DNA from 2 places in the Roseateles sp. DAIF2 genome. Region 2 is predicted to be linked to the other one. Evidence: riboswitches for the same ligand, from Rfam matches in the RefSeq annotation. Region 2 holds a riboswitch; the other holds the start of a gene.

Region 1 (11,065 bases), 1.9 Mb from region 2:
ATCCGACCTGTTCGTCGTGCGCCAGTACCTGGACGCGCAACGCGGCGGTTGGGCCTGATGGCGCTGCAGGACGACGAAACCGCCGCCCTCGACACGCCGCGCCGCGAGCTCCACTGGGCCGACAGCTGCCGGCTGATACCGAGCCGTTTCCCGCCGGTCTCGCTGTTCGATGCGGTGGCCGATCCGGCCGATCTGGACGTGGTGTTCGCGATCGAGTCGCTGGGCAATCCGCGCCTGCGCGAGGAGGTCGGGCAGCTGCGCCTGGTCTCGCCCGAGCAGCGCATCAGCGGCCCGGGCAGCAGTCCCATCATGGCGGCCTTCACCCATCTGAATCCCGAGGGCTCGCGTTTCTCGGACGGCAGCTACGGCGTCTACTACGCCGCCGCGGCGCTGGAGACCGCGGTGGCCGAGGTCAGTCATCACCGCGCGCGCTTCCTGTCCCGCACGGCCGAGCCGGCGCTCGATATCGACCTGCGCTGCTACCGCGTCGCGGTGCGCGCCAGCCTGCGTGACCTGCGCGGCCTGGGCGGCGTGCTGCACGATCCGGACAGCTACGCCGTCTCGCAGGTCTATGGTGTGCAGCGCCGCCTGGCCGGCGAGGCCGGCATCGTCTATGACAGCGTGCGCCATCCCGGCGGGCAATGCGTGGCGCTGTTCACGCCACGCGCCACCGTGCCGCCTTGCCGCCAGGCCGAGCATGTCTGCCTGCGCTGGGACGGCGAGCGCATCGCCGAGTGGTACCTGAAATCGGAGCTGCGGGCGCTGTAGCGCCTGCGCCATCATGTCGCCGCTGCGGACCTGGCTTTGCTTGCTCCTGCTGGCCTGGCCCTGGGTGGTGAACGCAGCGCCGCTGCGCCTGCTCAGCGAGGAATTCCCGCCGATCAACTACAGCGAGCAGGGGCGGCCGCGCGGCCTGGCGGTGGAGGTGGTGCAGGAGATCCAGCGCCGCCTGGAGCAGCCGGCCGAGATCGAGTTCATGCCCTGGGCGCGCGCCTTCCGCGAGGCGCAGCAGCCGCAGCGGCCCGCCGCGCTGTTCGCGATGGCTCGCACGCCCGAGCGCGAGCGCCTGTTCAAATGGGTCGGGCCGATCGTCACCTTCTACAGCGCGCTGTATGCGCCGGCCGGCGGCGGGCTGCGGTTGCGCCATCTGGGCGAGGCGCGCCTGGTCGAGGAGGTGCTGGTGGTGCGCGGCTGGTACACCGCCGAGCAACTGCGCAGCCAGGCCTTTCGCAATCTGTTCGAGGTCAGCGATCCGCAGCAGGGCGTGCGCATGCTGCTGGCGCGGCGCGCGCCGCTGTTCGCGACCGAGCGCATCTCGATGCCGGCGACGCTGGCCGAGATGGGCCTGCCGGCCGACGCGCTGGAGATCGTCTACAGCTTCGCCAGCACCGAGGGCTATATCGCCTTCTCGCGCGGTACGCCGGACGCCCTGGTGCGCGCCTGGCAGCGCCAGCTCGACGCGATGAAGCGCGACGGCAGCTTCCAGGCGATCTACAAGCGCTGGCTGCCGGAGGACAACCCGCCGCACTGAGGCCGTCGCGGGCTCAGCACTCGACGATGTTGACCGCCAGGCCGCCGCGCGCGGTTTCCTTGTACTTGGTCATCATGTCGGCGCCGGTGTCGCGCATGGTCTTGATGACCTTGTCGAGGCTGACGAAATGGGTGCCGTCGCCGCGCAGCGCCATGCGCGCGGCATTGATGGCCTTGACCGAGGCGATCGCGTTGCGCTCGATGCAGGGGATCTGCACCAGGCCGCCGACCGGATCGCAGGTCAGACCCAGGTGGTGCTCCATGCCGATCTCGGCGGCGTTCTCGACCTGCTCGGGCGTGCCCCCCATCACCTGGCACAGCGCGGCGGCGGCCATCGAGCAGGCCACGCCGACCTCGCCCTGGCAGCCGACCTCGGCGCCGGAGATCGAGGCGTTTTCCTTGTAGAGGATGCCGATCGCCGCGGCGGTCAGCAGGAAGTCGACCACGCCCTCGTCGTTGGCGTGATGCACGAAGCGCGAGTAGTAGTGCAGCACCGCCGGCACGATGCCGGCCGCGCCATTGGTCGGCGCGGTGACGACGCGGCCGCCGGCGGCGTTCTCCTCGTTGACCGCCAGCGCGTAGAGATTCACCCAGTCCATCACCTGCAGCGGGTCGCGCAGCGCCGCCTCGGGGTTGGCGGTCAGGTCGCGGTGCAGCTGGGCCGCGCGGCGCTTGACCTTGAAGCCGCCGGGCAGGATGCCCTCGGTGCGGCAGCCGCGGGCCACGCAGTCCTGCATCACCCGCCAGATCTTCAGCAGGCCGGCGCGGGTCTCCTCGTCCGCTCGCCAGTGGCGCTCGTTGCGGCGCATCACCTCGGCGATCGAGATGCCATGCTCCCGGGTCAGCGCCAGCAGCTCGTCGCCGGTCTTGAAGGGATAGGGCAGCACGGTGGCATCGGGGGCGATCACCTTCTGCTTGCTGCCATCCGCCGCCACCTCGTCGCTGACGATGAAGCCGCCGCCGACCGAGTAGTAGACCCGGTTGGCGATCTCGCCGCCCTCGGCGTCGAAGGCCAGGCAGCGCATGCCGTTGGCATGGAAGGGCAGGGACTCGCGGCGCTTGAACACAAGGTCCTTGGTCTCGTCGAAGCGCAGCATCCGCTCGCCGACCAGGTTCAGGTCGCCGGCGCGGATGCCGTCCAGCAGGCCCGGGATGGCCTCGACGTCCACCGTGTCCGGCTCATGCCCGGCCAGGCCCAGCAGCACCGCCTTGTCGCTGCCATGGCCCTTGCCGGTGGCGCCCAGGCTGCCGTAGAGGATCACCTGCACGCGGGCCACGCGTTCCAGCAGGCCCTCATGCTTCAGGCGCAGGCCGAACAGGCGCGCAGCACGCATCGGGCCCACCGTGTGGGAGCTCGACGGGCCGATGCCGATCTTGAACAGGTCGAAAACGGAAACGGCCATCGTCGGCGCTCCTTGGGGCGGGCTGGCTGGGAGAGGGTCAGGCCTTGCTGGCTTCGTCGTCGCTGCCGTACTCGGACAGCGGCAGGCAGGAGCAGAACAGGTTGCGGTCGCCGTAGACATTGTCCACGCGGCCCACCGGCACCCAGTACTTCTGCTTGCGCAGGCTGGCCACCGGGTAGGCGGCCTCGTCGCGGCCGTAGCCATGGGTCCAGTCGCCCGTCAGCAGGCTGGCGGCGGTGTGCGGCGCGTTGACCAGCGGGTTGTCCTCGCGGGTCCAGGCGCCGCTCTCGACTTTGGCGATCTCGGCGCGGATCGCGATCATCGCGTCGCAGAAGCGGTCCAGCTCGAACTTCGACTCGCTCTCGGTCGGCTCCACCATCAGGGTGCCGGCGACGGGGAAGCTGAGCGTAGGCGCGTGGAAGCCATAGTCGATCAGGCGCTTGGCCACGTCCTCGGCGCTGACGCCACTCGTGTCCTTCAGCGGGCGCAGGTCCAGGATGCACTCATGGGCCACGCCGCCGCCCTTCACGCCGGCGATATTGCCGCTGAAGTGGATGTCGTAATGGTCGGACAGGCGTGCCGCCACATAGTTGGCCGACAGGATCGCGGTCTCGGTCGCCGCGGTCAGGCCCTCGGCGCCCATCATGCGCACATACATCCAGGAGATCGGCAGCACGGCCGCATTGCCCAGCGGCGCGGCTGAGACGGCGCCGATATTGCTGTCGTTACCCAGGCCGGCCGAGCGGTGCGCCGGCAGGTAGGGCACCAGGTCCTCGACCACGCAGACCGGGCCGACGCCGGGGCCGCCGCCGCCATGCGGGATGCAGAAGGTCTTGTGCAGGTTCAGGTGCGACACGTCGCCGCCGAACTCGCCCGGCGCGGCGATGCCGACCAGCGCGTTCATGTTGGCGCCATCCACATAGACGCGGCCGCCATGGCTCTTCACCAGCGCGCAGATCTCCTTCACATGGGTGTCGAACACGCCATAGGTGGAGGGGTAGGTGATCATGATCGCGGCCAGGTTGGCGCTGTGCTGCTCACACTTGGCCTTCAGGTCGGCCAGATCGATATTGCCATCACGATCGCACTTGGTCACGACGACCTGCATGCCCACCATCTGGGCCGAGGCCGGGTTGGTGCCATGGGCCGATTCGGGGATCAGGCAGATCTTGCGATGGCCTTCCTTGCGCGCCTCGTGGAAGGCCTTGATCGCCAGCAGGCCGGCGTATTCGCCCTGCGAGCCGGCATTGGGCTGCAGGCTGATGCCGGCATAGCCGGTGGCCTGGCACAGCCAGCTGGTCAGCTCCTGGTTCAGCAGGCTGTAGCCCTTCAACTGGTCCTGCGGCGCGAAGGGATGCACGCCGGCGAACTCGGGCCAGGTGATCGGGATCATCTCGCTGGTCGCGTTGAGCTTCATCGTGCAGGAGCCCAGCGGGATCATCGAGCGGTCCAGCGCCAGGTCCTTGTCGGCCAGGGCGCGCAGATAGCGCAGCATCTCGGTTTCCGAGTGGTGCGTGTTGAAGACCGGATGCGTCAGGTAGGCGCTGGAGCGGGCCAGCTCGGCCGGGATCAGCGGCGCGACGCCCTTCTCGAAACTCTCGAAGCCGGGCAGGGTGGTCTTGCCCTCGGCGAACACCGACAGCAGGGCCAGCAGGTCCTTGCGGGTGGTGGTCTCGTCCAGCGAGGCGCTGACGCTGTCGGCGCCCGCGCGGCGCAGGTTCATGCCGGCGGTGACGGCCGCGGCCAGGATCTGCTCGGTCTTGGCGCCGGTGGCGATGTGCAGGGTGTCGAAGGCGCTGGCCTCGTTCAGCACGCTCCAGCCCAGGCCCTTCAGGCCCTGGGCCAGGATCGCGGCATAGCTGGCGACGCGCTGGGCGATGCGCTTGAGGCCCTGCGGGCCATGGTAGACCGCGTACATGCTGGCGACGACGGCCGGCAGCACCTGGGCGGTACAGATGTTGGAGGTGGCCTTCTCGCGGCGGATATGCTGCTCGCGTGTCTGCAGCGCCAGGCGGTAGGCGGGGTTGCCATGCGAGTCGACGCTGATGCCAACCAGGCGGCCCGGCAGGCTGCGCTTGAACTCGTCCTTGCAGGCCATGTAGGCGGCATGCGGGCCGCCGGCGCCCATCGGCATGCCGAAGCGCTGGGTCGTGCCCACCGCGATGTCGGCGCCCTGTTCACCGGGCGACTGGATCAGGGTCAGGGCCAGCAGGTCGGCCGCGGCGATCAAGAGGCCGCCCTGGGCATGGACCGCGTCGGCGATCGGCTTGAGCGCGCGCAGCTGGCCATTGACGCCGGGGTACTGCACCAGCGCGGCGAAGCATTCGGTCTTGCCGGCGTCCTCGGCGCGGCCGACCTGCACCGTGATGCCCAGCGGCTTGGCGCGGGTGTTCACCACTTCCAGGGTCTGCGGCAGCACGTCGTCGGCGACGAAGAACACCAGGCTCTTGCTCTTGCCCACGCGGGCGGCCAGGGTCATCGCCTCGGCGGCGGAGGTGGCCTCGTCCAGCATCGAACTGTTGGCGATGGCCATGCCGGTCAGGTCGGTCACCATGGTCTGGAAGTTGACCAGGGCCTCCATGCGGCCTTGCGAAATCTCGGCCTGGTAGGGCGTGTAGGCGGTGTACCAGGCGGGGTTCTCCAGGATGTTGCGCAGGATCACGCCGGGGGTCAGCGTGCCGAAGTAGCCTTGGCCGATATAGCTCTTCAGCACCTTGTTCTGCGAAGCCAGCGCCTTCAGCTCGGCCAGCGCCTGCGCCTCGGTCACCGCGGCCGGCAGGGCCATGCCCTGCGAGCGCTTGATGCTGGCCGGCACGATGGCCTCGATCAGCGCGCGGCGCGAGGCCTGGCCGATCACGGAGAGCATGCCGACCTCGTCGGCGGCGTCGGGGCCGATATGGCGGGCCTGGAATTCGGCGGCGTTTTCGAGCTCGGTCAGGGGCTTGAGCGCAGACATCAACATGGAAGTTCCTTGGAATACGACGACGGGCACATGACGTGCCCGTCCTTACTGCTACTGCTGGATGGAGTTAAGGCTCAGCTGTTCTTGACCAGCTCGTCGTAGGCCGTGGCGTCCATCAGGCCGTCCAGCTCGGCGCTGTTCGCCAGCTTGACCTTGAAGAACCAGCCGCTCTTGAGCGGGTCGCTGTTGGCCAGCGAGGGATCGTTGCGCAGGTCCTCGTTGACCTCGGTGATCTCGCCGGCGACCGGCATGTAGACGTCGGCGGCGGCCTTGACGGATTCGACCACGCCGGCCACTTCCTTGGTCGCAAAGCTCTTGCCGACTTCGGGCAGGTCGACGAACACCACGTCGCCCAGCGCGTCCTGCGCGTGGACCGTGATGCCCACGACGACCGTGCCGTCGGCTTCGATCTGGACCCATTCGTGGTCGGCGGTGTACTTGATGGTGCTCATGGGCTCTTGCTCCGTTGGGGAAGGGTTGTGTTTCTTGGGCGCTTTAACCGCGGTAGTAGCGGTTCGGCGTGAAGGGCGTGGCGGACACGGTCATCGGGGTGCGCTTGTCGCGCACCAGCGCGAACAGCTCGGTGCCCAGCGCGGCATGGGCGGCGCCGACATAGGCCAGGGCCACCGGTTTGCCGACCGTCGGGCCGACGGTGCCGCTGGTGACGGTGCCGACCTCGGCGCCGCTGGCGTCGACCAGCTTGGCGCCCTCGCGCACCGGCATGCGCTCGTTGCTGACCAGGCCGACGCGCTTTTTCGCGGCGCCCTCGGCGAACTGCTGGTCGATCACCGCGGCGCCGGGGTAGCCGCCGGCGCGCGCGCCGCCGGCGCGGCGCACCTTCTGGATCGCCCAGGTCAGCGCGCCCTCGACCGGGGTGGTCGTGGTGTCGATGTCATGGCCGTACAGGCACAGGCCGGCCTCCAGGCGCAGCGAATCGCGCGCGCCCAGGCCGATCGGCTTGACCTCGGCCTGGGCCAGCAGCTTGCGCGCCAGCGCGACGGCCTGGTCCTGGTGCACCGAGATCTCGAAGCCGTCCTCGCCGGTATAGCCCGAGCGGGTCACGAAGGTCGGGATGCCGTCCAGCTCGAAGAAGCCGCCGGTCATGAACACCAACTGCCTGACGTCGGGGTTCAGGCGCGCCAGCGCGGTGACGGCCTCGGGGCCCTGCAGGGCCAGCAGGGCCTGCTCGGGCATCGGGATGACCTCGCAACGGCCGCCGATCTTGGCCTGCAGATGGGCGATGTCCTGTTCCTTGCAGCCGGCGTTGACGACCACGAACAGGTCGTCCGGGCGGCGGCAGACCATCAGGTCGTCCAGGATGCCGCCGTTCTCGTCGGTGAAGAGGGCGTAGCGCTGCTTGAGCATGCCCAGGTCGACGATGTCGACCGGCACCAGGGTCTCCAGCGCGGCGGCGGCATCGGCGCCGACCAGGCGCACCTGACCCATGTGCGAGACGTCGAACAGGCCGGCGGCGGCGCGGGTGTGCTTGTGCTCGGCCATCAGGCCCGCCGGGTACTGGACCGGCATGTCGTAGCCGCCGAAGGGCACCATCTTGGCGCCGAGTTCCAGGTGCAGCGCGTGCAGCGGGGTGGTCTTCAGGGATTCGTTGTGGGGGGCTGCGGACATGGACCAGGCTCCGAGGGCATTCGACAGACCCACTCCGGGTGGAGTGGGGGGATATGCCCTCGCTGTCCGCTTTACCTGAGAGATTGGCCGCTGACCGATCGCCAACGGCTTGCCCCTTCGGTGGACGGACTCGATGGCCCGCCTCTCTCCAGTGAGGAACGCCCGGTTATGGGCGTTTTGTCAGTCCTTTTGCCTGAGCGTTCGCAGCGTGGGATCACCAGTGCCACTGCGCCTTCGGCGGCTTCCGGCTGGGAAGCTCTCTCCTGACGGGCGGCATTGTAGCCAGGGTTTGGGCTGCCCGGGGCGAAGTCGCCGCACGGCCCTGTCGCCGCCTTTTCTTCATCCTCGCTTCATGCAGGGCTCAGCCGCGCTTCAGCCCGGCTGCGCAGACTGGGCCGGTTTGCCTCACATCTGCCCTATTCAGGAGTCCTCATGCCGATCCGTGCTTCCGTCCTCTTGTCTTCTTCCCTGCTGCTGGCCGTAGCCGCGCAGGCCGTGCCGAATGCCCAGATGCCCGCCAGCAAGCTGTTTGAGGCCGCCGCCCAGCTGGAGCGCCTGCCCAGCGGCGAGCGTGACGCGATCGCGCTGCGCCACACCCTGGTCAGCAAGACCCCCGGCACCGTGGTGAAGGTCTGGTACCAGGACCAGGGCCAGCGGGTCGAGCTGCCGCTGCGCGCGGACGGCAGCTTCGAGCGCCCGGCGGGCCTGGCCAAGCCGGGCTTCGATCCGGTGGTGCAGGCGGACCGGCCGGAGGACGATCTGGACCTCAATATCGACCTGGTCGCCAAGGTGCCGGATCCGCGCCAGTTCGACTATGCCGACCTGCAGCGCTCCGCCACGCAAATGAACGGCTTCATCAAGCGCCAGGCCGGCATGCTCAGCCTGCTGGCGCCCAAGGTGCACAGCATGGTGTTCCGCTGCGCCAGCGCCGCGCCGCCCTGTGCCCTGGTGGTGCATCTGCCGGAGGGGGCCAAGACCTACAAGGCGGACGCCAAGGGCCAGATCGCGCTGCGCATGAGCCCGGAGCTGCAGCGCGCGCAGCCGAAGCTGACGACCGAGGGCCAGATCAGCGCGATCGTCGGCGACATGGAGTGATCAAGGAGTCGCCCATGCGCGACGCAAGTGACTTTCGTCGGGTTTGAATCGCGGCAAATCGCACACTTTGCACCGCGACGGTGCGGTCGTCGCAGGTGCGCAAGCGCGGTGGGCCCCCTAGACTCCCGCCACATCAGACAAACCAGGGAGGTGGGCAAGATGGTGGATCGTCGTCATGTGCTGCTGGGGGCTGCCGCCGCCCTGTGCGGTGCCGGGGCCCGGGCCCAGAAGTTCGAGACCCTGCCGGAGCTGCGCATCGTCATCCCGGCCAACCCGGGGGGCGGCTGGGACCAGACCGGCCGCGCGCTGGGCACCGCGATGCAGACCGCCAAGTTGGTGGACCGCATCCAGTACGAGAACATCGGCGGCAAGGCCGGCACCCTGGGCCTGGCCCAGTTCGTCGAGCGCTATCCGAGTGCGCCCAACACCCTGATGGTGGCCGGCATGGTGCTGCTCGGCGGCATCGCGCTGCAGCGGCCCAAGGTCGACCTGAGCCAGGTCAACCCGATCGCCGGGCTGACCAGCGACTTCATGGTGGTGGCGGTGCCGGCGGCCTCGCCGATCCGCACCCTGAAGGACCTGGCCGCGCGCCTGGCCTTACCGGACTTCAAGGCCACCGTGGTCGGCGGCTCGGCCGGCGGCGTCGACCATATGCTGCTGGGCATGATGCTGCGCGCCAGCCGCGGCAACCCCGACAACTTCAGCTACCTGCCGACCAGCAGCGGCGGCGATGCGGTGCGCGCGCTGACCGAGGGCAAGGCGCAGCTGGGCATCTCCGGCTACAGCGAATTCCGCGGCGCGATGGCGTCCGGCACGATCCGCGTGCTGGCGGTCAGCTCGCGGCGCGGCCGCTACGGCCTGCCGGCGCTGCGCGAGGGCGGCATCGACACCGAACTGGCCAACTGGCGCGGCGTGTTCGCGCCCTCCGGCCTCAACGAGGGCCAGACCCAGGCCATGGCCAGCCTGCTGGAACGTGTTGCCCGCTCCAACGAATGGGCCGACCTGGTGCGCCGCAACGACTGGCTGTCGACCTACCGCTCCGGCAGTGACTTCCGCAGCTTCGTCGAATCGGAGATGACCACCGCCCGCGTGGTGGTGCATATGCTCAAGCTGAAGGCCTGACCCGCTCCTAAGCCTCGTCTAAGTCGGACGCCGCCGCCGGCTGAGACAATCGGCCGATGCGTTTATTGCTGGTGGAAGACGATCCGATGATCGGCGAGCAGCTGCTGGACCTGCTGCGCGCCGAAAGCTATGCGGTGGACTGGGTCAAGGACGGCGAGCTGGCCGATACCGCCTTGCAGACCCAGAACTACGACCTGCTGCTGCTCGACCTGGGCCTGCCCAAGCGCGACGGCCTGTCGGTGCTGCGCGCCTTGCGCGCGCGCAAGCAGCAGCTGCCGGTGCTGATCGCGACCGCGCGCGATGCGCTGAGCCAGCGCGTCGAGGGGCTGGACGCCGGCGCCGACGACTATGTGCTGAAGCCCTTCGAGCTGGACGAGCTGCTGGCGCGCATCCGCGCGCTGCTGCGCCGCGCCAGCGGCCGCGGCGAGCCGATCTACGAGCATATGGGCATCAGCCTGAACCCCGCCACCCATGAGGCCATGGTCAACGGCCAGTCGGTCGTGCTGTCGGCGCGCGAATGGGCGGTATTGGAGCCGCTGCTGGCGCGCCCGGGGCTGGTGCTGTCGCGCCAGCAACTGGAGGAAAAGCTCTATGGCTGGAAGGACGAGGTCTCCAGCAATGCGGTCGAGGTCTATATCCATGGCCTGCGCAAGAAGCTGGGCGCGGCGCTGATCCAGAACGTGCGCGGCCTCGGCTATATGGTGCCCAAGCAATGAGCGGCGGTATTGCTCGCGTGATGGCCATGGGCCCCTCGCTGAAGCGCCGGCTGATGTGGTTCCTGTTCGGCGCGGTCAGCCTGGCCGCGTTGCTGCAGGGCGGCAGCGCCTATCACACCGCGCTGCAGGAGGCCGACGCGATCTTCGACTACCAGATGCAGCAGACCGCGCTGTCGATGAGCGGCGCGCGGCCCGGCATCGGCCATTCGATGCCCGAGGAGCTGGAGCTGGTGATCCAGGGCTGGAGCGTCGACGGCCTGCAGCTCTTTGCCCAGCCGCGCGCGCGCCTGCCGCAGCGCGCGGTGATGGGTTTTGCCGATGTGCGGGGCGACGACGGCAAGCTCTACCGCGTGCTGTCGATGCAGGCCGGCGGCCAGGTGGTGCAGGTGGCCCAGGAGCTGGCGGTGCGCGAGCGCCTGGCCAGCCGCCTGGCCTGGCGCACGGTGACGCCGATCGCGATCGTGCTGCCGCTGCTGCTGCTGGTGGTCGGCTGGGTGATCAGCCGCTCGCTGGCGCCGGTCGAGCGGGTGCGGCGCCAGCTGTCCGAGCGCGCGGCGGAGGACCTGTCGCCGGTCGGCGAGGAGGGCTTGCCGGTCGAGATCCGGCCGATG
Region 2 (11,065 bases):
TGCTGCTGATGAGCCTGGACCTGGACGGCTTCAAGGCGCTGAACGAGCAGCATGGCCACGAGGTCGGCGACCGCGCGCTGCAGCTGTTCGCGCGCTGCCTGCGCGAGCAGATGCGCCTGGGCGACCTGCTCGGACGCCTGGACGGCGAGGAGTTCGCGGTGCTGATGGCGCGCAGCGACAAGCAGGGCCCGGCCGCGATGGACAAGCGCATGCGCGATGCGCTGGCCGTGGCCGCGCCGCGCGAGCTGGGCTTCCCGCTCGGCTTCAGCGCCGGCTGGGCCCAGCTGCGCCATGGCGACCGCAATATCGAGGACCTGCTGCGCCGCGCCGACGCCGCGCTGTACGAGGCCAAGCGCGAGGGCCGCGGGCGCCTGGTGGCGGAGCCGGGCGCAGAGCAGTAAGGCCGGCGCCGCACTGGCACGGCGCTTGCTCAGGGATTACCAGGCCCCGGCCGGTCCAGAAGATCGGCCGGGTTCATGAGTTGCCCGACCCGAGCCCTTGCCACGCCATGTTCTTCCGCTCCGCCGCCCAGCCCGCCGCCACCCCGATCGACCTCGGCTTCCAGGCCGCGCGCTACGAGCGCACCACCCTCGCGCCACCGCGCCTGGTCGCGCCGACGGTTCAGCATCAGCCGCGCGGCCGCTCCGAGCTCAGGCGCCTGAGCTCGCGCGACCTGCAATGGCTGCCGGCCCTGTGCGAGCTGCTGACCGACAGCGTGCACCATGGCGCGACCCTGGGCTTCCTGGCCCCGATGTCGCGCTATGCCGCGCTGGACTACTGGCATGGCGTGTTCGCCCGCCTGGGCCCGCACCTGAGCCTGTGGATCGCCTGCGAGGGCGACGACGACGGGCAGCAACGCCCGGCCCAGCTGCAGGGCGCGGCCCAGCTCTCGCTGTGCCCGCAGGCCAATGCCCATCACCGCGGCGAGGTGCAGGGCCTGATGGTGCACAGCCGCGCGCGCGGCCGCGGCATCGCCAGCCAGCTGATGACCGGCCTGGAATGCGCCGCGCTGCAGCAGGGCCGCACCCTGCTGGTGCTTGACACGCCGGCCGGCTCGCAGGCCGAGGCGGTCTACGCCCATCTGGGCTGGCAGCGCGCCGGCGAGATCCCCGACTACGACAGCTGCGCCGAGGGCCGGCTGCATCCCACCGCGCGCTACTACAAACGTCTACAAATGCCGCGCTGAAGCTGGCTAGGATCGCGGCTCCGTCACAGCGCCGCAGGCTGCGGCCATCCCATGCCACTTGACCATGATCCCGTCCGGCTCGCGCTGCTGAGCGACAAGGCCATCCATTGGGCCGAGGCGCGCATCGGCGATGCGGACTACCAGTTCGAATGCCTCGGCTTCGTCGAGGATGCCTATGAGCAGAGCAACGACCTCGAGATGTTCGGTGGCGACAGCGCCGCCGAGTCCGCGGCCCGGTACGCGCCGCTGAACCCGGGCGAGCCACCGCGCGGCGCCTTCGCCTTCTACCGCTGCGAGGGCGAGCTGGACGGCCGCTACCAGGACTGGGGCCATGTCGGCCTGGCGACCGGCTCCGGCCGGATCATCCATACCTGGGACCGCATCCGCGCCGACCATTACCTGCAGGTCGAGCGGCTCGACAACGCACCGGGCTGGACCCGGCCGGTCTACCTCGGCTGGGTCGCGCCGCAGCGCTTCCTGCAGGGCAGCAGGCCCGGCCGCCCCGGCACCTAAGCGGCGCTCAGCCAGCGCGCCAGCGCCTCGATGCGCGCCGGCAGCTCGCGCCAGGGCGGGCCGCCCTCGCTGCCGGCCTGCGCCTGCTCGATCTCCAGCAGCGCCGCGCCATGCAGCGCGGCCCACCAGGTCTGCGCGCGCAGCTCGGCATCGCCACCCTCAGCCGCCGCCAGCCCGCGCAGCAGCGCATAGACCGCGCCCGCCGCCCCGGGCTGCTGCATCAGCAGCCGGTAATGGTGCGGATGCGCGGCGGCCCAGCGCAGATAGACCGCCACCACCCGCGCCAGCGAGCCGGGCCGGTCCGCCGCCTCGATCTGCGCGGCCAGGCGCTCGGCGAAATCCCGCCCCGCCTCCTCGACCAGCCGCGCCAGCAGCTCGGCCTTGTCGCTGAAGAAGCTGTAGATCGTCGCGTGCGAGTAGCCGACCGCCGCGGCCACCTCGCGCAGGGTCACCGCCTCCTGGCCGCGCTCGACGAACAGGCCGCGCGCCGCCTCGACGATGCGCGTCTCCAGGTCCGCCTTGTGCGCCGCGCGGCGCTGCGCCGAGGCGCTCTGCTTCTTCAGCGGTCCCTCGGGCTTGGGCGTCTTCTGGCGCTGGCGCGGCTGCGGCTTGGCCTGCGGCTTCTGCGGCGCGTCCGCACCCGGCGCCGGCGCCACCACGCCCGCGCCGCGGTGCATGCCCTTGGCGCCGCTGGGCCGCGGCGGCGGGTTCAGAAATGGAATTGCAGTTTTGCTAACCATTGGTTAGTATTTTGTCGTTGGTTGACAAACCCAAATCTACACCATCACCCGCCCAGCCCGAAAGGACCCCCGCCCATGAGCGCCCTGCCCGCCCCCGTCCCGCCACCGGATTGCAGCTCGAGACCGTCGCGCCTGGCGACCCGAGCGCCCTGCCCGCGCTGGCGGCCCTGCTGCAGGACGTGGTCGCCCACGGCGCCTCGCTGGGCTTCCTGGCCGCGCTGGACGAGGCCGAGGCGCGCGCCTACTGGCAGGGCGTGCTGGACAGGCTGGGGCCGGCGCAGCTGCTGTGGACCCTGTCCGACGCCGAGGGCCGGCTGCTCGGTACCGTGCAGCTGGCCCGCTGCGAGAAACCCAATGGCCGGCACCGCGCCGAGGTGCAGAAGCTGATGGTGCACAGCGGCGCGCGCGGCCGCGGTCTGGCCAGCAGGCTGCTACGCGCGCTGGAGGCCGCGGCGCGCGCCATGGGCTGCAGCCTGCTGGTGCTGGACACCGAGGCCGGCTCCGCCGCCGAGGCCGTCTACACACATCTGGGCTGGAGCAAGGCCGGCGAGATCCCGCATTTCGCTGCCAGCCCCGACGGCGTGCTGCAGCCCACCGCGCTGTACTACAAGCTGCTCGGCTGAAGCGCCTCGAGCGCCTGCCGCAGCGCCCGCCAGTACGCGTCGAAGTCCTGCAGATCGTTGTGGCCGGCCCCGGCGATGCGCTGCAGGCGGGCGCCGGGCGCCAGGGCCTGCAGGCGTTCGCTGTGGGCCAGCGGGATCAGCGCGTCGCGCTCGCCATGCAGCAGCAGCACCGGGCCGCGCTGGCGCGCGAGGTCGGCGCCGGTGTCCAGCGGATAGCGCAGCAGCGCGGCGGGCACGAAGGGGTAATGCTCGGCCATCAGCGCGCCCATGCTGAGATAGGGCGAGACCAGCACCGTCAGCTCCGGCCGCAGTTCGGCGGACAGACGCGCCGCCAGCGCCGTGCCCAGCGAGCGCCCCAGGATCACCCGCGGCAGCCCCGCATAGCGCGGCGCCAGCGCGTGCCAGACGGCGCGCACATCGGCATGCAGTTGGGCCTCGCTCTCGATGCGGCCGCTGCTCTTGCCATAGCCGCGGTAGTCCAGCATCACCAGCTCGTAGCCGGCGGCGCGGTAGAAATCGGCGCGGCCGAACCAGCCCTGCAGATTGCCGGCATTGCCATGCAGGAAGAACACCACGCCGCGCGGCTGCGGCAGGCGCAGCTGCAGCACCGACAGGCGCGCGCCGCTCACCTCGACCGCATGCTCCTGCACATCCGGGCCGAACTCGAAGCGGTGCGCGGCCGGCAACGGCTCGGGCATGAAGATCAGCCGCTCCTGCTGCCAGTAGAGCCAGGCCAGCAGCGCGCCATACAGCAGCAGGGCCGACAACGCCAGGCCCAGCAGCAGGCGCAGCGCGCCCATCATCTTCATCAGGCGGCCGGCCGACCGATCATCGCCACCGTGCGGTAGGGCACGCCGAGGGTCGGCGCGCCGGCCGCGAACTCGGCGAACAGCGTGGCCAGCGCCGCCGACACCGCCCGACCCGCCGCGCCCTCGCGCGCCGGCATGTAGGAGCGCGAGAACACCAGCGCCTCCAGCCCGGCGGCATCGAGCCGGTGCTCATGCGGCCAGGCCCGCTCCTCGACCCGCGCCGCGCCGAAGAAGCGCGGCACCTCGTGGCGCTCCTCATGGGCCAGCAGGGCCGCACGCTTGGCGCCGCCGAACTCGGCGAACAGCTCGTCCAGCGCGCGGTGCAGCGGCGCCTCGATCACGCGGTCGTTCCAGATCAGCGCCACCGCGCCATCCGGCTTCAGCACGCGCAGCGCCTCGGCGCGCGCGGCCTCGATCTCGAACCAGTGGAAGGCCTGGGCCGCGGTCAGCAGGTCCAGGCTGCCCTCGGCCAGCGGCAGGGCCTCGGCCCGGCCCGCCTGGCTGCGGTAGCCGGCCCGCCCGCCCAGCCAGGCGTCGCAGGCCGCGCGCATCTCCTCGTTGGGCTCGATCGCATCGACCCGCCAGCCACGCGCCAGCAGGCCCGCGGTCAGGAGGCCGGTGCCGGCGCCGATGTCGGCGATGCGCGCGTCCCGCGCCGGCAGCCAGCCGGCCAGCGCCTCGAACAGCGCCGCCGGATAGTCGGGCCGCGAGGCCGCATAGTCCCGCACCTTGGGGCCGAAGATCGCGCCGGTACCGCCGGCATGCTGGGCGCGCAGCGCGGCGCCGGTATCGGATGGGTTTTGCATGAGCCCGGATGCTAGCGCGCCAGGCGCATCAGCTTGCCGCTGTCGGTCAGCAGCAGCAGCGCGCCGTCCGGCGCCTGGCGCACGTCGCGAAAGCGCTCGCCCAGGCTGCCGAACATCGCCTCGCGCGCAACCACCTGGTTGCCGTTGAGCTGCAGCCGCCACAGCGCCTGGCCGGCCAGCGAGCCGGAGAACAGCTGGCCGCGCCACTCGGGGAACATGGCGCCGGTGTAGAAGACCAGGCCGGCCGGCGCGATCGAGGTCGGCACCCAGTAGGAGAGCGGCTCGACATAGGCCGGCGCATGGGTGCCGCCGCCGATGCGGCAGGCCTCGCCGACCGGGTCGCCGTAGTTGCAGCCATAGCTCTTGACGGGCCAGCCGTAGTTGGCGCCGGCGCGCGCGATATTGATCTCGTCGCCGCCCTGCGGGCCATGCTCGCTGAGCCACAGCTCGCCGCTGTCCGGATGCAGGGCCGCGCCCTGCGGGTTGCGGTGGCCGTAGCTCCAGATGCCCGGCAGCGCGCCCGCGCCCAGGCTCGGGTTGCCGGCCGCCGGCAGGCTGCCGTCGCGCTGGATGCGCACCACCTTGCCCAGGGTCTGTGCCAGGTCTTGCGCCGGGCTGCCCTTCATGCGCTCGCCCAGGGTGATGAACAGGGTCTTGTCGCGGCCGAACACCAGGCGCGAGCCGTAATGGCCGCCGCCGCTGACCTTGGGGGCCTGGCGGAAGATCACCGCCACCTCCTGCAGCGTGTCGCCGACCAGGCGGCCGCGCAGCACCGCGGTGCCGCTGCGCCCGGCCTCGGCGCCGCGGCCCGGCTCGGCATAGCTCAGGTAGACCCAGGGGCTGCCACTGCCGAAGTCCGGATCGATCGCCACATCCAGCAGCCCGCCCTGCCCGTTGGCATCGACCGCCGGCAGGCCCGTGATCGTCGCCAGGGTGCGGCGCCCGTCGGCCGCCAGGCGCAGCAGGCTGCCGGCCTTCTGCGTCACCAGCATCTCGCCGTTCGGCAGCAGGGCCAGGCCCCAGGGGCTGGACAGGCCGCTGTGCAGGGTGGCGAGCTGCGGCGCGGGGCTGCCGGGAGCGCCCGGCGTACCGCCATCACCGGTCGCGCCGTTGCCACCGCCACCGCAGGCGATGATCACCAGGGCGGCGGCCAGGGCCACCAGGATCAGGTCCGCCTTGCCGAGCGATGCATGCCTTTCTTTCACCATGATGGCGACTCCCGTCTTCACGTCGATGCCGCAGTCTAGTGTGATGTGCGCAGGGCCACCGGAATGCGCTCCGGCGCCTCGGCCGCCACCGCGGCCAGCACCGCCGGCGTGTAGCGCGACAGCGGGATCCACTGCGCGTCATTGCCCCACCAATCGTGGATGCAGCGCAGCAGGAAATCCTCGGTCCAGAAACATTCCCACACCATCATCAGCCCGTCCGCCGTGCGGTAGACCGAGGCCTTGTCGTGCAGCGCCTGCGCATGCACCGGGCGGCCCTGCAGGCTGTGGCGCCAGTAGTCGAGACCATGGCGCTCCAGCAGCGCCGGCCAGTCGGGATGCCCGCCATGCAGGCGTTGCGCATGCTCGAACAGCGCCGCATCGAAGAAGTAGCCGGGGATCAGGCCCAGGTGCACGAAGCTCGCATCGACCGCCCGCCGCAGCACCGCCGCGCGCTCGGCCGCCGGATCCTCGCTGATCAGGTCCTCCAGGTAGAACAGGCAGTCGGCGCCGCCGCTGTCCAGATGGGCCAGCATATAGGCCGGCCGCAGATGGCGCTGGCGCGGCAGGCTGCGATAAAAGCGCGGGCACAGCCGGGTCAGGGCCAGCAGCAGCGCATCATCGCGGCGCAGGGTGGGCGGCACCAGGCGCAGGGTGAACCATTCGTCGACGCTGGCCCGCTCCAGGCAGTCCTGCGCGTCGAGCGGCCGGACATGGCGCGGCGGCGCCGGCCACAGGCGCACCCGCTCGGCGCGCACCACCGAGCGGTCCTGGCACAGCAGGCGCCAGATATCGCCATAGGCCAGCACATGGTCGGCCAGCAGGCCGCGCAGGCGCTGCGGCAGCCAGGCCTCGACGCTGCCGAGCAGGTCCATCTCGCCGCCGTCGCGGCGCGGCTCGTAGGTGGCCATGGCCTCGATCTCGCCGGCATGCAGCATATGGCCGTCGCGGATCAGCACCGTGGTGCGCAGGCGCTGCGCCACATCCAGCCCGCCATGGTTGTCGCGGCCGATCACGCATTCGGCGATATGCGCACAGCCCTCGACGATGATCGCGGCGCCGCCATTGACCAGGGCCCGCGCCATCAGATGGCCGCGCACCGCCAGAAAGGGCGCATCGTTCAGGTCCGCATTGATCAGCGCGCCGTCGATCTGCAGGTCGCCGAGCACCAGCAGGCCGGCGATCCGCTCCGTCTCGGCCAGCGCCCCCTCCGGCAGCACGATGCCCAGCCGCGCGCGCCAGGCCGCATCGCCCCAGCCCTCGGCCCAGTCCAGCCGCAGGGTGGCCGGCAGCACCCAGTCGCCCTCGCAGACCAGCACCGGCCGGTCCGCCAGCTGGTCCAGGTCGAGCAGGCCGGAGGCGCCCAGATTGATCTCGTAACGGGCACCGGCCTCGCGGCAGGTCAGCAGGGAAAACGGAGGCTTGGTCACAACAACCTTCATGCGGGCGGGAGCTATCGCTGTCGCGGCGCATGCTAACGAGGACGCCACATGCCCAAAGTCATGCGGCGGCTGTGCGCCGATTCAGCCCGGCTCGCCGGCCTGCGCGTCGATCACGTAGCCGACGCCGCGCACCGTGCGCACATAGCCGGGCCCGATCTTGCGGCGCAGGTTGGAGATATGCACGTCCAGCGCATTGCTCTCGTTGTTCAGCCCGCCCGGCAGCACGCTTTCCTCCAGCGCGCGGCGCGTGACGACGCGGCCGATGCGCTTGAGCAGCAGGGCCAGCAGCTCGAACTCGCAGCGCGACAGCTCGACCGGCTGGCCGTCCACCGCGGCCCAGCGCATGCCCTCGTGCAGGCTCAGACCGCGCAGATTGACCGTGCCGTCCTCCACCAGCCCGTAGCTGCGCCGCGCCAGCGCGCGCACGCGCGACAGCAGCTCGGCCAGCGCGAAGGGCTTGACCAGGTAATCGTCGGCCCCCTCGTCCAGCCCGCGCAGCCGGTCCGACAGCGCGTCGCGCGCGCTCAGGATCAGCACCGGCAGATTGCTGCGCTCCTGGCGCAAATGCGCCAGGAGCTCCAGCCCATCGCCATCCGGCAGGCCCAGATCGAGCAGCACCATGTCGTAGCTGGGGTCGTCCAGCGCCGTCAGCGCGCTGTCGAGCCGTCGCAGCCACACCACCTCCAGGCCCTGGTCGGCCAGCGCGATGCGCACGCCATTGCCCAGGTCCAGATCGTCCTCCAGCAACAGAACCTTCATGCCCTTTGTCCTTTGCCGTCATCTTCTTCATCGAGCGCGGCGCCGCGAGTATCCGGCAGCCCGCAACAGGCCGATTCAGCAAGGCTTCATTAAGGCCCAAGCCGCGCTTCAGGCGGGCCGCCCAGAGTAGGGACGCTGGCGCTCGCGCGCTGCTTCCGTCACCCGCCTCATGAGCATGCCTGCTGTAGCTTCCCGCCCTTGCAATTCCTTCACCGTGCCGCGCCTGCTGGGCCTGGCCGCCCTGCTGGCGGGCCTCGCCGGCTGCGGCGGCGGCGACGATGAGCGCCCCTACGCCCGGCGCTGCGGCCTGCCGACCACGGAAGCGAGCCGCCTGCCTGCACCGACCGGCGGCAGCTGCGTGGGCAAGGCCGGCTTCCTGGCGCTGGACGGCGCCCGCCTCGACCCCTATGCCGGCAACGGCAGCCCGCGCGAGCTGAGCCTGAAGGTCTGGTACCCGATCCACAGCACGCCCCGCGCGGCGCGCGCGGACTACATGGACGCGCAGGTCTGGTCCGTGGTGCGCCAGGCGGTGCCGGCACTGCCCGCCGCGCAGGCCCCCACCAACGCGCGCAAGGAGGCTTCGCTGAACCAGGGCCGGCGCCATCCGGTGCTTCTGTTCTCGCCGGGCTGGGGCGCCCCCGTCGAGGTCTACAGCAGCTTGCTGGAAGACATGGCCAGCCATGGCTATGTGGTGGTCGCGATCAACCATCCCTATCTGAGCGGCCCGACCCTGCTGTCGGGCGGTCGCCTGGTCGTCAATAACGGCGTCGCCCAGCCGAGCGACGCGAGCATGGCGACGATGGTGGCCGACCAGCGCTTCGTGCTGGATTGGCTGAAGGCGCGCGACGCCGAACCCGCGGGCCACCATCTGCTGGCCGGGCGGCTGGACCTGAGCCGCGTCGGCGCCTACGGCCATTCCTTCGGCGGCTCGGCCGCGCTGCAGACCTCGCGCCAGGACGCCCGCGTGCAGGCCGGGATCGACATCGATGGCTCGGTCTACGGTGAGCGCAAGCAACCCTGGACCAAGCCCTTAATGTTCCTGCTCAGCGAGGACAGCGGCGCCAACGGCGGCACCGTCCCGAGCATCGAGGAAGTCTGGAAGCTGCGCCAGGGGCCGGGCAAGCGTGAGGTGCTGGCCGGCTCCAAGCACAACGGCTTCGCCGACATCAAGTTCCTGCTGGGCTCCCAGCTGGCTCAGGCCCCGGAAGATCTGCGCAGGGAATTCGGCCGCATCGACGCCCAGCAGGCGCTGCGCTGGACGCGCGAGCAAACCCGTGACTTCATGGGCAGCCACCTGCGTCGCTGAACGGGCGAAAGCGCTTACACTGCGCCACGGATTCAGGAGAGTGCCGCGCATCCTCACCCGATGCCGGCCGCCGAAGGCGCAAGCTCCCATACTCGCTCAGGCCCCGTACTGGATCCGCCACAAGCCGAATGCTGGAGAGTGCGCTGCCGCAACGGCAGCGCCACCGAAGGAGCAAGGCGCACACCGGGTGGTGCGCGCCGAATCTCTCAGGTACCAAGGACAGCGGGAGCGGCGCGCGTCAGGCGCATGCACGCTCCCGGTCCATCCCTTGCTCGATGGTGACCGCCCGCATGCCTGCGCCGGCGCACAGCAGGAGCTTGTCTTCATGCATGTCATCGTTCTGGGCGCCGGCATCACCGGCATCACCTCCGCCTGGTATCTGCGCCAGGCCGGCCATGAGGTCACCGTCATCGATCGCCAGCCCGCCGCCGGGCTGGAAACCAGCTATGCCAACGGCGGGCAGATTTCGGTCTCGCATGCCGAACCCTGGGCCAATCCGGGCGCGCCGCTGAAGGTGCTGAAATGGCTGATGAAGGAGGACGCGCCGCTGCTGTTCCGCCTGCGCGCCGATGCCGCCCAATGGCGCTGGGGCCTGGCCTTCCTGCGCGAATGCCTGCCCGGCCGCACCGCCCACAACATCCGCAACATCGTCAGCCTGGGCATGTACAGCCGCGCCAAGCTGCGCGAGCTGCGCGCCGCCACCGGCATCCAGTACGACCAGCGCAGCCAAGGCATCCTGCATTTCTACACCAGCGAGGCCGAGTACGCGGCCGCCCAGGAACCCGCGCGCATCATGCGCGAGCAGGGCTGCGAGCTGGACATGAAGACGCCGGATGAATGCGTCGCGATCGAGCCGGCGCTGGCGCAATGCCGGCACCAGATCGTCGGCGGCAGCATGACGCCCAGCGACGAGTCGGGCGACGCGCACCGCTTCACCCAGGAGCTGGCGCGCCGCTGCGCCGAGGCCGGCGTGCATTTCCGCTACGAGACCCGCCTGCTGGGCATCGAGCGCCGCGGCGACGCGATCGAGCAGATCGTCACCGCCGATGCCGGCGGCCGGGTCGAGCGCCTGCGCGCCGATAGCTATGTGCTGTGCCTGGGCTCGTTCAGCCGCGGCTTCGCGCGCGAGCTGGGGGTCGATCTGAACATCTATCCGGCCAAGGGCTATTCGGTCACCCTGCCGGTCACCTCGGCCGAGCACAGCTACCAGGTCTCGCTGACCGACGACGAGTACAAGCTGGTGTTCTCGCGCCTGGGCGAGCGTCTGCGCATCGCCGGCACCGCCGAACTGAACGGCTACGACAGCTCGCTGAACCTGGCGCGCTGCGAGGCCATCGTGCGCCGCACCCGTGAGCTGTTCCCGCAGATGACCGACGGCAGCGGCGCACAGTACTGGACCGGCCTGCGCCCGGCCACGCCGTCGAACCTGCCCTACATCGGGCGCAGCCGCATCGCCAACCTGTTCCTCAACACCGGCCATGGCACGCTGGGCTGGACCCATGGCTGCGGCTCGGGCGCGGCGATCGCCGACATCGTCGGCGGCCGCCGGCCCGAGTTCGACTATGCCTTCACCGGCCTGGACGAGGGGCAGGTCTTGATGCGCCCGCGCCTGGCCGGCTGAGCGGCGCCGGGGATGCGCGCAAGGCCTCTTGCCGGCCCGGCGCGCATGCCCTACC

What was found. A riboswitch is a leader RNA that binds a small molecule or an ion and turns the genes downstream of it on or off. The one in region 2 is predicted to bind glycine.
Region 1: linked by a shared signal. The riboswitch ahead of gcvT (glycine cleavage system aminomethyltransferase GcvT) and the one ahead of G8A07_RS24565 (D-amino acid dehydrogenase) in region 2 are both predicted to bind glycine.

Annotation. Positions count from the first base shown of each region.
Region 1 is NZ_CP049919.1:3,416,209-3,427,273, reverse strand. Features, by position in the region: gene G8A07_RS15830 (MbcA/ParS/Xre antitoxin family protein) at 1-58, shown strand, start outside; gene G8A07_RS15825 (RES family NAD+ phosphorylase) at 58-768, shown strand; gene G8A07_RS15820 (ABC transporter substrate-binding protein) at 782-1,531, shown strand; gene G8A07_RS15815 (L-serine ammonia-lyase) at 1,545-2,933, opposite strand; gene gcvP (aminomethyl-transferring glycine dehydrogenase) at 2,971-5,895, opposite strand; gene gcvH (glycine cleavage system protein GcvH) at 5,970-6,347, opposite strand; gene gcvT (glycine cleavage system aminomethyltransferase GcvT) at 6,391-7,521, opposite strand; glycine riboswitch at 7,574-7,683, opposite strand; glycine riboswitch at 7,693-7,797, opposite strand; gene G8A07_RS15795 (DUF2987 domain-containing protein) at 7,954-8,616, shown strand; gene G8A07_RS15790 (tripartite tricarboxylate transporter substrate binding protein) at 8,776-9,738, shown strand; gene G8A07_RS15785 (response regulator) at 9,795-10,454, shown strand; gene G8A07_RS15780 (ATP-binding protein) at 10,451-11,065, shown strand, end outside.
Region 2 is NZ_CP049919.1:5,326,165-5,337,229, forward strand. Features, by position in the region: gene G8A07_RS24510 (diguanylate cyclase) at 1-401, shown strand, start outside; gene G8A07_RS24515 (GNAT family N-acetyltransferase) at 509-1,186, shown strand; gene G8A07_RS24520 (NlpC/P60 family protein) at 1,238-1,699, shown strand; gene G8A07_RS24525 (TetR/AcrR family transcriptional regulator) at 1,696-2,439, opposite strand; gene G8A07_RS24530 (GNAT family N-acetyltransferase) at 2,550-3,062, shown strand; gene G8A07_RS24535 (alpha/beta hydrolase) at 3,044-3,871, opposite strand; gene G8A07_RS24540 (class I SAM-dependent methyltransferase) at 3,871-4,677, opposite strand; gene G8A07_RS24545 (PQQ-dependent sugar dehydrogenase) at 4,689-5,885, opposite strand; gene G8A07_RS24550 (hypothetical protein) at 5,921-7,312, opposite strand; gene G8A07_RS24555 (response regulator) at 7,406-8,083, opposite strand; gene G8A07_RS24560 (hypothetical protein) at 8,253-9,389, shown strand; glycine riboswitch at 9,413-9,510, shown strand; glycine riboswitch at 9,511-9,622, shown strand; gene G8A07_RS24565 (D-amino acid dehydrogenase) at 9,715-11,010, shown strand.